DNA from 4 places in the Citrobacter telavivensis genome. Region 3 is predicted to be linked to each of the others. Evidence: predicted binding sites of a transcription regulator. Region 3 holds the regulator's gene; each other region holds the start of a gene.
The links. Region 3 encodes CRP, which controls carbon source genes, mostly activating them, when cyclic AMP is high. Its sites were predicted from a motif close to ATGTGANNNNNNTCACAT; they were not measured.

Region 1 (3,121 bases), on a different contig from region 3:
CCTTTGCCCACCACCTTAGCCACCGCCGCCTGTACCAGGTAGCCAATGGTGCAAAAGTGTCCCAGCGCCACATCATCCGAGCCGGTGATACGTCTGACCACCGGTTGCGCCAGCGCAGGCATCAGAACCGCCATGATGCCGCCAAAAATACCACCGGTCAGAATCAGCGGCAGTCCGGTAAGACCCGATTTATAGCCAATGACCGCGCCAATGGTCGCCATCCACAATAACGCCTGTCCGGTCAGGAAGATGTATTTCAGCGGCGTCAGACGCGCGATGATGATGTTGACAGCAAAAATCACCATCAGGGTTAACGCCACTTCTGAGCCCAACTCGCGGTTGGCTAATCCGGCAATGGCGGCCACATCGGTAATGTAACCCTTCATGCCAAATCCCTGAGTAAAAATATCGTTCAGGAAGGTCAGTGTGGCGACAATAATATTAATCCCGGCCATCATGATTAAAAAACCGAGCAACGTTTTAAACGTGCCTTCAGCGGTTTTTCCCGGCGATTTCTTTTGCAGGATAAGCCCGAGCATCGCGATAAAAGCAATTAATATCGACGCCTGACCGAGCAAATCTTTAACGATGAATTCAACGAAGCTATTCATAATGGGCTACCTTCAGATTCCGCTCTTTTAAAAACGCGACGATCTTGGCTTCAATTTCGTCTTTGTCTGTGAGCTTATTCAGAACCACGACCCGTTTAATTTCTTCTTCGCTGGCATCAGCCGTTAAGATATCAGCAAAGGTTTTTTGCGTCAGGATCATGTCAGATTTAAACGCTCCCGCTTCGGATACCGTGGTATGTTCGATATGCGCAGGAATTTCCAGTTTCTTTAAAACCGCTTTCGCCGTCATTTCAATAGCAAAACTTGAACCGAGGCCGCAGCCACATACGCAAAGAATTTTCAGCATGTAAGGTCTCCTCAAATAATATTGAGTTGTTTGGCAAGTTTGTAATGATGTCCTTCTGTATCAACCAGACGTTTTTTCATACTTACGAGATCAATCGGAATAGGTTTATTGCTTTGATTTATAATAATCGCTTTATTTTTCATCCCTGACTGGATGCACCGAACCACTTCGCTCGCCATAATGGTGCCCTGATAAATTTCTTCACAGGTCGGATCGCCATTCCGTAAACCGTAACCGACTATCGTTTTACGAATTCGCTCGCCAATTCGCGGTTCGAGTTGTTTAATCATTGTGTCAATCGCTCCCTGAAAGCCGGGAGAATATTCTCGGGTGTAGCCTTCGGAGCACAGAATAATCACGCTGTTCTGGATGGCCAGTTTCTGCTTCACCCGCTGCGCTAAGGTTTCAAGCGGCATCTGGGATTCCGGGATCAGGGCAATATCTGCATTACATTTAATGGCCGATTGCAGGGTTAATTCACCACAATATCCGCCCAACAATTCCACCATAAACACGCGGCCGGGCAGCGCTCTGCCGGTATTTCTTAAACGTGAAACCTCCTTAATAATCTGTTCGCAGGCGGTCGAAAAACCAATCGTATAATGGCTGCCATAAACATCATTATCGATAGTCATCCCTACGCCAAAACAATTAACATCAAACTCGCTCAGGGTATTGAGAAACTGTAAACTGCCGTCGCCGCCCGCCATAATCAGCACATCAATGTGCAACGACTTAAGTTTTCTGGCGATCGTTTCATACTCGCTACGCTGCAACTTCCGGGTGGTTCTTCCCGAGGTAATAACAGGTATCGCCGCGATAGAAAAATCGACCAAATCCCGCCATGTCACGTCATGGTGATTTTTCTCCAGCAAGCCGGTAATACCACCATTGAATAACGTAATTTTTGCATCTGCGAGTCTGGCGACCTGGAATATGAAATTATTTATTCCAGAAACGTCTCCACCACTAATGACAATACCCATTTTCATTGCGTTTCCTCCGAAGCGTCCGTGGAAACATTTTTCCCTGACTCCATGCTTGATATTTGCAATGAAGATCACATAATGCTGATAAATTTGTAATCACCTAATATTGACAAGCTCATTATAAAGCTGTTTTTTGTGATGCATATCTCATTTGTAAATTGAATTTTATCTATAAATTGCTTTTTAATTTCCTTACTTATCATTGAGTTAATTAAATATGAAAAAACCGACATTAAGACGCCCTCGGCAACGGGTTATGTCGCTTTTATAAAAAGAGAAAAATGTGATAACCATCGCTTTTTTTTACGATTAAGAGGTCCACAACGCCTCTATTTTCCCGGTGTGAGGCGTCAAAATGTGGGCTTGTGCACAAAGCCTGCACATGCTTAGCGCGAATTATGTCATTGCCCGCTGACATATTGCCGCTCATCTCATCGTCTGTTCATCGTTAAAATCATAAAAATGATTTTAACGGAGTCACTCTATGTCAGAACTCGGCGCACACTGTATTGATCTGAATATTCAGGGCAACACCCCTTATTCCATTCTCAAACAGCTGGCGGAAATAGCGTTTAAGAATGGCTATATCACCGATCGTCCGTTATTTCTGCAAACGCTACTGATGCGGGAAAAACTGCATTCCACGGGATTCGGCTCAGGTATCGCCGTTCCTCACGGAAAAAGCGTCTGCGTGAAGCAACCCTTTGTTCTGTTTGCCCGTAAAACCCAGAGTCTTGACTGGAAGGCGAGCGACGGCGAAGGCGTCAACTGCTGGATTTGCCTCGGCGTGCCGCAAACCGGTGAAGAGGAGCAGATCAAAATCATCGGCACGCTATGCCGCAAAATTATCCATCAGGATTTCATCAATCAACTGAAGCAGGGTGACGCCAGCCAGGTGCTTGCCCTGTTAAATCAGACCTTAACCTCATAAGGAAGCGGCTATGCAGTCATCCTTACGTTTAGTGGCAATCACCAACTGTCCTGCGGGCATTGCTCACACCTACATGGTCGCGGAAGCGCTGGAACAAAAAGCGCGTTCGCTCGGCCATACCATTAAAGTCGAAACCCAGGGGGCAAGCGGCGTCGAAAACCGCCTGACGCAGGATGAAATTGCCGCGGCTGATTACGTCATTTTAGCCACCGGGCGAGGCTTAAGCGGTGAAGACAGGGCGCGTTTCGCCGGGAAAAAAGTCTATGAGATCGCCATTGCTCAG
Region 2 (3,121 bases), on a different contig from region 3:
TGGCGCGTCGCAAAGCCGCGGGTTTAGCGGCCTTTACCGTGATGTCCTGCGACAACATGCCGGAAAACGGTCACGTGATGCGTAACGTGGTCACCGCCTATGCACGCGCAGTGGATGCTGAACTGGCCGCCTGGATCGAACAACACGTCACGTTCCCGTCGACGATGGTTGACCGTATCGTTCCGGCCGTCACCGCCGACACGCTGGATAAAATCGAAAAACTGACCGGTGTGCGCGATCCGGCGGGCGTGGCCTGCGAGCCGTTCCGCCAGTGGGTGATTGAAGATAATTTTGTTGCCGGTCGTCCGCAGTGGGAAAAAGCGGGGGCAGAACTGGTCTCTGACGTGATCCCGTTTGAAGAGATGAAACTGCGTATGCTTAACGGCAGCCACTCATTCCTCGCTTATCTGGGTTATCTTGCAGGGTATCAGCATATCAACGACTGCATGGGGGATGAAAATTACCGCGTGGCGGCCCGCGCGCTGATGCTTAACGAGCAGGCGCCGACGCTGAAAGTGCAGGGGGTGGATCTCACGCATTATGCCGATCTCCTTATCGAACGCTACAGCAACCCGGCGCTGCGTCACCGTACCTGGCAGATTGCGATGGACGGTAGCCAGAAACTACCCCAGCGGATGCTGGATTCTGTGCGCTGGCATCTGGCGCACAACAGCCGTTTTGATTTACTGGCGCTGGGCGTGGCGGGCTGGATGCGCTATGTCGGCGGCGTGGACGAGCAGGGAAATGCCATTGAAGTGAACGATCCGCTGTTGCCGGTGATCCAACAGGCAGTGCAAAACAGTGCGGAAGGTGAAAGCCGCGTTGAGGCACTGCTGGGTATTGACGCGATCTTTGGTAACGAACTGCCGCAAGTGGCGTTGTTCACGCAGGCGGTGAAAGAGGCGTATCGGACGTTGCTGGCGGATGGGGCGAAAGCCACCGTGGCAAAATATGCGGCAAAAGTGAAGTAACTGCCTCAGGACTGCCGGATAATCAAGGCATTATCCGGCACTCACACCATTAGTTCATGCCGAGCCGAATCAGTTCTACCGGGGCAAATTTGCCTTCACAGCCTTCCACTTCGACTGTTTTTTCACGACGAATTTGCGCCGCATCCCGGCCCTCGGTATCAATCGCTTTGATGCGACCGGTATGGCCGGTGCCACTGATCATCACACGGCTACCTGTGGTGATTGCGTTACGGTTACGATCGTATGTCATCATGGTATTTTCTCCTTTCTAACTTACCGTCAAAGCCCGTGGGCTCAGGTCCCACGTAACGGGCGCTATATAAATACGCTTATCAGTCAGGATTTTTTTTGTTTTTGATCAATCTCACATCTTTTTTGATGCGGACATGCAGGGAAGAAAACGAGGAAACCTCATCTCACAGGAGATGAGGTGGGGGAATTACTCTTCGCTGAACCAGTCACTGTTTTCCTGGCGGATCAACAGGACCGATTCGCCAATTTCTTGCAGATGTTGGGTCATTGCCTGCTCGACGGCATCGGCGTCGTGCTTTTCCAGTGCGGCAAAAATATCGAGGTGCTGACGGAGTAACATTTCCGGCGGGGAAACGTGATCAAGGCTCATGTAACGCACGCGGTCGATAGTGGCCTTGATATTTTCGATGGTGTCCCATGCCAGTTGGCAGTCGGCAATGGTTGCCAGCTTCTGGTGGAAATTGTCATCCAGCTCGAAGAAATCATTCAGCTGCTTGCGCTCAATGGCAATCCGCTGTTGATTGAGATTCTGCTCAAGCTGATAGCACTGACTGTCGGTGATTTGGGCTGCGGCCCGCCGCGCCACTGCGCATTCGATAGCCTGGCGGACAAAACAGCCGTTTCGCACCTGCGAGAGGGAGATCTTGTTGACGTAGCTGCCGCGCTGCGGGCGGATCTGGATCAATCCGTTTTCCGCGAGCTTAATAAACGCTTCGCGCACCGGTTGACGAGAGACATCGAAGCGTACAGACACCTCTTTTTCGGACAGCGGCGTGCCTGGCGCAATGAGGCAGTGCACGATGTCACGGCGAAGAATGCGATAAATCTGCTGATTTACGGGCTGTGTAGGGTTGAGTTGCGTTTCGACGGTCATTCGCTCTTACTTTTTAAAAAGTTAACCCACAAATTCTACCACTTTTTTGTCGCGAGCTATACCCGGCCCGCAGGCCGGGAGGCAAAATTAACCGCGGTGAACGCTCAGTCCGGCAAATGACTGCGTCACAGGCATCATTTCTACCGTATTGATGTTCACATGGGCAGGCAGGGTGGCAACCCACCAGACTGCTTCGGTCACATCTTCCGGCGTCAGCGCCGTGGTGTTCTCATAGGTTTTGCCCGCTTTGTTGTCATCGCCTTTAAAGCGCACGTTGGAAAACTCAGTACCGCCCACCAGACCCGGTTCGATATCCGTGACGCGAACCGCCGTACCGTGCAGATCGGTACGCAGATTCAGGCTAAACTGACGAACAAACGCTTTGGTCGCGCCATAGACGTTACCGCCGGCATAAGGCCAACTGCCTGCCGTAGAGCCAATATTGATGATATGACCCCGGTTACGCTCTACCATGCCCGGCAGGACGGCGCGGGTCATGTAAACCAGCCCTTTGTTGTTGGTATCGATCATGGTTTCCCAGTCTTCCACACTGGCTTTATGCGCAGGTTCCAGGCCCAGCGCCAGACCGGCGTTATTGACCAGCAGGTCGATATCACGCCACCCGGCAGGCAATGACGCCAGCATCTCCTCAATGGCCGCGCGGTTGCGGACATCCAGTTGCGCGGTCAGCACGTTATCACCCAGCGACTCTTTTAACTCTTGCAGGCGTTCCTGGCGACGGCCAGTGGCAATGACTTTATGCCCGTTCTCAACAAAACGACGTGTAATGCATTCACCAAAACCTGCTGTTGCTCCGGTTACTAAAACGATCATCTCACTGTTCCTCAACGCTTTTTACGTTTAACTACCATAGCACGCGATCCGCCCACGCGGGTAATCCTGGTTTTACAGGATTGCGGTCTTTTACCCTGAAGCCTACTCTATTGAACAAATCGTTTTCAGGAGTGAAAGATGTCGTTAACGAATCCGTTCTTTAGCCACAGCCTGTTACCGTATCAGGCAC
Region 3 (3,121 bases):
TGGAAGGGAAAAAAATCGAGTAAGGTAAGATTTTGCCGGATGGCGGCGTTGCGTTATCCGGCCTACTCCTGTCGTAGGCCTGATAAGTGCAGTGCCATCAGGCAGCAATCACTTCATACGAATGGGTAATATTGACCGCTTTTTCCAGCATCAACGCCACGGAGCAATACTTCTCTGCCGACAGATCGACCGCACGCGAAACGGCGGCATCCTTCAGGTCGTGACCCGTGACAATAAAATGCAGATTGATGTGGGTGAACAGGCGGGGTGCCTCTTCGCGACGTTCTGACGTCAGTTTCACTTCGCAGTTCGTCACATCCTGACGACCTTTTTGCAGGATAGAAACCACGTCAATCGCGCTGCACCCCCCTGCCGCCATCAACACCATTTCCATCGGGCTCGGCGCTTTATCACCGGAGTTACCGTCCATCAAAATCTGGTGACCGGAAGCCGACTCACCCAGGAAGGTTAACCCTTCAACCCATTTAACACGCGCTTGCATATTTTTTAACTCCAGTGCGTCAATTTTCCTGACAGATTACGCGTACATAACAATTCTCGCAACGGAAGGCGACCTCCGTCATGCTGAAGCGAGACACCAGGAGACACACGGCTAAAGCTATGCTAAAACAGTCAGGATGCTACAGTAATACATTGATGTACTGCATGTATGCAGAGGACTTCACATTAAAGGCTGCAGTTCGTTTTTGACGGCCTCTTCCCAGGACGAGGGAAGCACATTTTTGCAACCCCAGAGACAGCGGATTTTTTTGGCTCTGGAGACAGCTTATAACAGAGGATAATCGCGCATGGTGCTTGGCAAACCGCAAACAGACCCGACACTTGAATGGTTCTTGTCTCATTGCCACATTCATAAGTACCCGTCCAAGAGCACGCTGATTCACCAGGGTGAAAAAGCAGAAACGTTGTACTACATCGTTAAAGGCTCAGTGGCAGTGTTGATTAAAGATGAGGAAGGGAAAGAAATGATCCTTTCTTATCTGAATCAGGGTGATTTCATTGGCGAACTGGGCCTGTTTGAAGAAGGCCAGGAACGTAGCGCATGGGTTCGAGCGAAAACAGCGTGTGAAGTGGCTGAAATTTCCTACAAGAAATTCCGCCAGTTGATCCAGGTGAACCCAGATATTCTGATGCGCCTGTCTTCCCAAATGGCTCGCCGCCTGCAAGTTACTTCGGAGAAAGTCGGTAACCTGGCCTTCCTCGATGTGACCGGTCGTATCGCCCAGACGCTGCTGAATCTGGCGAAACAGCCTGATGCGATGACTCACCCGGACGGTATGCAGATCAAAATCACTCGCCAGGAGATTGGCCAGATCGTTGGCTGCTCTCGCGAAACCGTTGGTCGTATTCTGAAGATGCTGGAAGATCAGAACCTGATCTCCGCTCACGGTAAAACGATCGTCGTTTACGGCACTCGTTAATCTCATCGAAAATGACGCGCTACCCGATAGCGCGTCATTTTTGTTTTGCCAATGTGGCGCAGACTGATTTATCACCCAGAAATCAACTATGCACTACGTCAAACACTGGTGCTCTGTTTGCCCGTGGCCGTCGGCCTGCTCATCGGGCAGTTACATCTTGGCCTGCTCTTCTCTCTCGTTCCCGCCTGCTGCAACATTGCCGGGCTTGATACTCCGCACAAACGCTTTTTCAAACGCCTGATTATCGGGGCGTCGCTGTTTGCCGGCTGTAGCCTGATCATGCAACTGCTGCTGGCGCAGGCGATACCGTTACCCCTGATCCTGACCGGACTAACGCTCACGCTCGGCGTCACTGCGGAATTGAGCTCCCTTCACGCCCGCCTGCTTCCAGCCTCGCTGATTGCAGCGATTTTCACACTGAGCCTCGCGGGGAACATGCCGGTCTGGGAGCCTCTGCTGATCTACGCATTGGGCACGCTATGGTACGGATTGTTTAACTGGTTCTGGTTTTGGCTCTGGCGCGAACAGCCGCTTCGCGAGTCGCTGAGCCTGTTATACCGTGAACTGGCGGATTACTGCGAAGCCAAATACAGTATGCTGACCCAGCATACTGATCCGGAAAAAGCCCTGCCGCCACTGCTGATGCGCCAGCAGAAAGCGGTCGACCTCATCACCCAGTGCTATCAGCAGATGCACATGCTGTCGGCGCACCGCAACAATGACTACAAGCGGATGCTGCGCGCCTTTCAGGAAGCGCTGGATCTGCAGGAGCATATCTCCGTCAGTCTGCATCAGCCGGAAGAAGTGCAAAAGCTGGTCGAACGCAGCCATGCGGAACAGGTGATTCGCTGGAATGCGCAAACGGTCGCCGCTCGCCTGCGCGTACTGGCGGATGACATTCTCTATCACCGACTGCCGACGCGGTTCACCATGCAAAAGCAGATTGGCGCGCTGGAAAAAATTGCTAATCAGCATCCGGATAACCCCGTAGGGCAGTTCTGTTACTGGCATTTCAGCCGTATCGCCCGCGTGCTTCGCACTCAGCGCCCACTCTACGCCCGCGATCTGATGGCCGACAAACAGCGTCGGTTACCGCTGCTGCCGGCGCTGAAAAACTACCTCTCGTTGAAATCTCCGGCGCTGCGTAACGCCGGGCGTATCAGCGTAATGCTCAGCATTGCCAGTCTGATGGGGTCCGCGTTACATCTGCCGAAACCTTACTGGATCCTAATGACCGTTCTGTTTGTGACGCAAAATGGTTACGGTGCCACCCGCGTGCGTATTCTGCACCGTTCGGCGGGAACGCTGGTGGGGCTGATTATCGCAGGCGTGACGCTGCACTTTCATATTCCTGAGGGGTATACGCTGGCGCTGATGCTGGCAATCACCCTGGTCAGCTATCTGACCATCCGGAAAAACTACGGTTGGGCGACGGTAGGATTTACCATCACCGCGGTGTATACCTTACAACTCCTGACGCTGGACGGCGAGCAGTTCATTATCCCGCGATTTGTCGATACGGTCATAGGCTGCCTGATTGCATTCGGGGGTACCGTCTGGCTGTGGCCGCAATGGCAGAGCGGTCTGTTGCGTAAAAACGCCCATGACGCGCTGGAGGCCGATCAGGAGGCCATTCGCCTGATTCTAAGCAACGATCCGCAACCGACGCCGCTCGCCTG
Region 4 (3,121 bases), on a different contig from region 3:
GTCAGACTAAGGTTTTTCAGTGCTGTCTTCATTCACTTAGCCCCCGTTGCGTTTCAGTTGCATCTCAGCATGGTGGCGTTTCTCGCCGAACATCACCACAATGAGCAGGATAACCGCCAGAATGCTGCCGCCGATCATCACCATGAAGCCGCCGTCCCAGCCGAAGAAGTCAACGGTGTAGCCGACAATGGCGCTGGCCGCCACGGAACCACCGAGGTAACCAAACAGGCCGGTAAAGCCAGCTGCCGTCCCTGCGGCTTTTTTCGGTGCCAGCTCCAGCGCATGCAGACCAATCAACATCACCGGGCCGTAAATCAGGAAGCCGATCACAATCATACAAATCATATCGACGGTCGGGTTACCTGCCGGGTTCATCCAGTAAATGATGGTGGCGATAGTCACCAGCGTCATAAAGAACACGCCGGTCGCACCACGGTTGCCACGGAACACTTTGTCCGACATCCAGCCACACAGCAGCGTCCCGGGGATCCCTGCGTATTCATAGAAGAAGTAGGCCCAGGAGGATTTATCCAGCGCAAAATGCTTCACTTCTTTCAGATAGGTCGGAGACCAGTCGAGAATGCCATAGCGCAGCAGATAGACGAACACGTTCGCGATAGCGATGTACCACAGCAATTTGTTCGGCAGGATGTACTGCATGAAGATCTGCTTCGCCGTCAGTTCTTCTTCCGCTTTTTCGTTGTAATCATCCGGGTAGTCGTTTTTGTACTCTTCGATGGGCGGCAGACCGCAGGATTGCGGAGTATCACGCATCAGCGCGAAAGCGAAAATTGCCACCAGAATGGCGCCGAACGCTGGCATATACAGCGCCGCTTTCCAGTCGTTAAACCAGGCCATCCCGAGCAGGAACAGCAGCGGAGGGATCCCGCCACCGACGTTATGCGCACAGTTCCAGACGGAGACGATTCCGCCACGTTCTTTCTGCGACCACCAGTGCACCATGGTGCGTCCGCACGGCGGCCACCCCATCCCCTGGAACCACCCGCAGAGGAACAGCAGCACAAACATCACGGCAATGCTCGATGTCGCCCACGGCACAAAGCCCATGAACAGCATCACTGCCGCCGCCAGAATCAGACCGGCAGGGAGGAAAACGCGCGGATTCGAGCGATCCGAAACCGAGCCCATGATGAATTTCGAAAATCCGTAAGCAATGGAGATCCCCGAGAGGGCAAAACCTAAATCTCCCCGCGAAAAGCCTTGCTCTACCAGATAGGGCATCGCCAGAGCAAAGTTCTTGCGCACCAGATAATACGCGGCATAGCCAAAGAATATTCCCAGGAATATCTGCCAGCGAAGCCGACGGTAAGTCGGATCGATTTCCGCCGCTGGCAAGCGAGCTTTATGCGCCGCTGGTTTAAAAATACTCAACATAATGTAGCCTCCGTGGCCCGTCTTTTATAAGTAGTAAACACCGCAGGTAGTTCGAGCGCCCCCCGCAGATTCCCGTATGGCGGCGATGTTAGGTAAAGATACCTGTCGTGAATGTGAATTGCAGCACATATTGTTACAGATTTATGACAAATGTTCAGAAAGGCGCACGAAATCACGTTTCATTTTCGAATCATGAGCGAATATGCGCGAAATCAAACAAACCATGTTTTTTATGTGGCTAAATGATAAAAAACGAACTGTGAGGGAAAGCAATGAAAACTCGCGACTCGCAAACAAGTGACGTGATTATCATTGGAGGCGGTGCCACAGGCGCAGGGATTGCCCGTGACTGCGCGCTACGCGGTCTACGTGTCATCTTAGTCGAACGTCATGATATTGCGACCGGTGCGACCGGCCGTAACCATGGACTGCTGCACAGCGGTGCGCGCTATGCCGTGACTGACGCGGAATCTGCCCGTGAATGCATCAGCGAAAACCAAATTCTGAAACGTATCGCCCGCCACTGCGTTGAGCCAACGGACGGTCTGTTTATTACCTTGCCGGAGGATGAACTTTCCTTCCAGACCACCTTTATCCGCGCCTGCGAAGAAGCGGGGATTCGTGCAGAAGCAGTCGATCCGCAACAGGCGCGGATGATTGAGCCGTCGGTAAATCCGCAACTGATCGGCGCGGTCAAAGTGCCGGACGGCACCGTTGACCCGTTCCGCCTGACCGCGGCCAATATGCTCGATGCGAAAGAGCACGGCGCCATCATCCTGACCGCCCACGAAGTGACTGGACTTATCCGCGAAGGCGCGACCGTCAGCGGTGTCCATGTGCGCAACCATCTCAACGGCGAAACACAAACCCTGCATGCGCCGGTGGTGGTTAATGCCGCCGGGATCTGGGGACAGCGGATCGCGGAATATGCTGATTTGAGTATCCGCATGTTCCCGGCAAAAGGATCGCTGCTGATTATGGACCACCGCATCAACCAGCACGTCATCAACCGCTGCCGTAAGCCGTCTGACGCCGATATTCTGGTGCCCGGCGACACGATTTCGCTGATTGGCACGACCTCAACCCACATTGATTACAACGATATCGACAGCAACAGGGTGACCGCCGATGAGGTCGATATTCTGCTGCGTGAAGGTGAAAAGTTGGCGCCGATTATGGCGAAAACCCGTATTCTGCGCGCCTACTCCGGGGTGCGCCCGCTGGTAGCCAGTGATGACGATCCGAGTGGTCGTAACGTCAGCCGCGGCATTGTGCTGTTCGATCACGCGAAACGCGACGGCCTCGACGGGTTTATCACTATTACCGGCGGCAAACTGATGACCTACCGCCTGATGGCGGAATGGGCTACCGACGCGGTCTGCCGTAAGCTTGGCAACACGCGCCCTTGCATCACCGCAGACACACCGCTACCGGGTTCACAGGAACCGACGGAAAGCACGCTGAAGCGTGTGATCTCCTTGCCCGCCCCACTGCGCGGATCAGCGGTGTATCGCCACGGCGACCGTACGCCGGCGTGGCTGAGCCATGGCCGCCAGCACCGCAGCCTGGTCTGTGAGTGCGAAGCCGTCACCGCGGGTGAAGTACAGTACGCCGTCGAAAATTTAAACGTTAACAGCCTGCTGGATCTCCGTCGTCGCACCCGCGTAGGGATGGGCACCTGTCAGGGCGAACTCTGCGCCTGTCGTGCTGCCGGGTTGCTGCAACG

Region 1: ACERJC_RS21500 (6-phosphofructokinase) is a predicted target of CRP. The motif match lies at 2,041-2,058, and genes of this name have one in related genera.
Region 2: ydfZ (putative selenium delivery protein YdfZ) is a predicted target of CRP. The motif match lies at 1,324-1,341, and genes of this name have one in related genera.
Region 4: glpT (glycerol-3-phosphate transporter) is a predicted target of CRP. The motif match lies at 1,507-1,524, and genes of this name have one in related genera.

What each region holds. Positions count from the first base shown of each region.
Region 1 covers NZ_JBGUBF010000007.1:107,120-110,240, forward strand. Annotated here, with positions in the region: gene ACERJC_RS21490 (PTS sugar transporter subunit IIC) at 1-611, opposite strand, end outside; gene ACERJC_RS21495 (PTS sugar transporter subunit IIB) at 604-918, opposite strand; gene ACERJC_RS21500 (6-phosphofructokinase) at 930-1,910, opposite strand; gene ACERJC_RS21505 (PTS fructose transporter subunit IIA) at 2,392-2,838, shown strand; gene ACERJC_RS21510 (PTS fructose-like transporter subunit IIBC) at 2,849-3,121, shown strand, end outside.
Region 2 covers NZ_JBGUBF010000001.1:1,335,317-1,338,437, forward strand. Annotated here, with positions in the region: gene ACERJC_RS06415 (mannitol dehydrogenase family protein) at 1-971, shown strand, start outside; gene ydfZ (putative selenium delivery protein YdfZ) at 1,021-1,224, opposite strand; gene ACERJC_RS06425 (GntR family transcriptional regulator) at 1,411-2,097, opposite strand; gene ydfG (bifunctional NADP-dependent 3-hydroxy acid dehydrogenase/3-hydroxypropionate dehydrogenase YdfG) at 2,185-2,931, opposite strand; gene dcp (peptidyl-dipeptidase Dcp) at 3,070-3,121, shown strand, end outside.
Region 3 covers NZ_JBGUBF010000003.1:463,990-467,110, reverse strand. Annotated here, with positions in the region: gene ACERJC_RS16850 (phosphoribulokinase) at 1-23, shown strand, start outside; gene ACERJC_RS16845 (OsmC family protein) at 98-502, opposite strand; gene crp (cAMP-activated global transcriptional regulator CRP) at 810-1,442, shown strand; gene ACERJC_RS16835 (YccS/YhfK family putative transporter) at 1,494-3,121, shown strand, end outside.
Region 4 covers NZ_JBGUBF010000001.1:2,249,362-2,252,482, forward strand. Annotated here, with positions in the region: gene glpQ (glycerophosphodiester phosphodiesterase) at 1-32, opposite strand, end outside; gene glpT (glycerol-3-phosphate transporter) at 37-1,395, opposite strand; gene glpA (anaerobic glycerol-3-phosphate dehydrogenase subunit A) at 1,668-3,121, shown strand, end outside.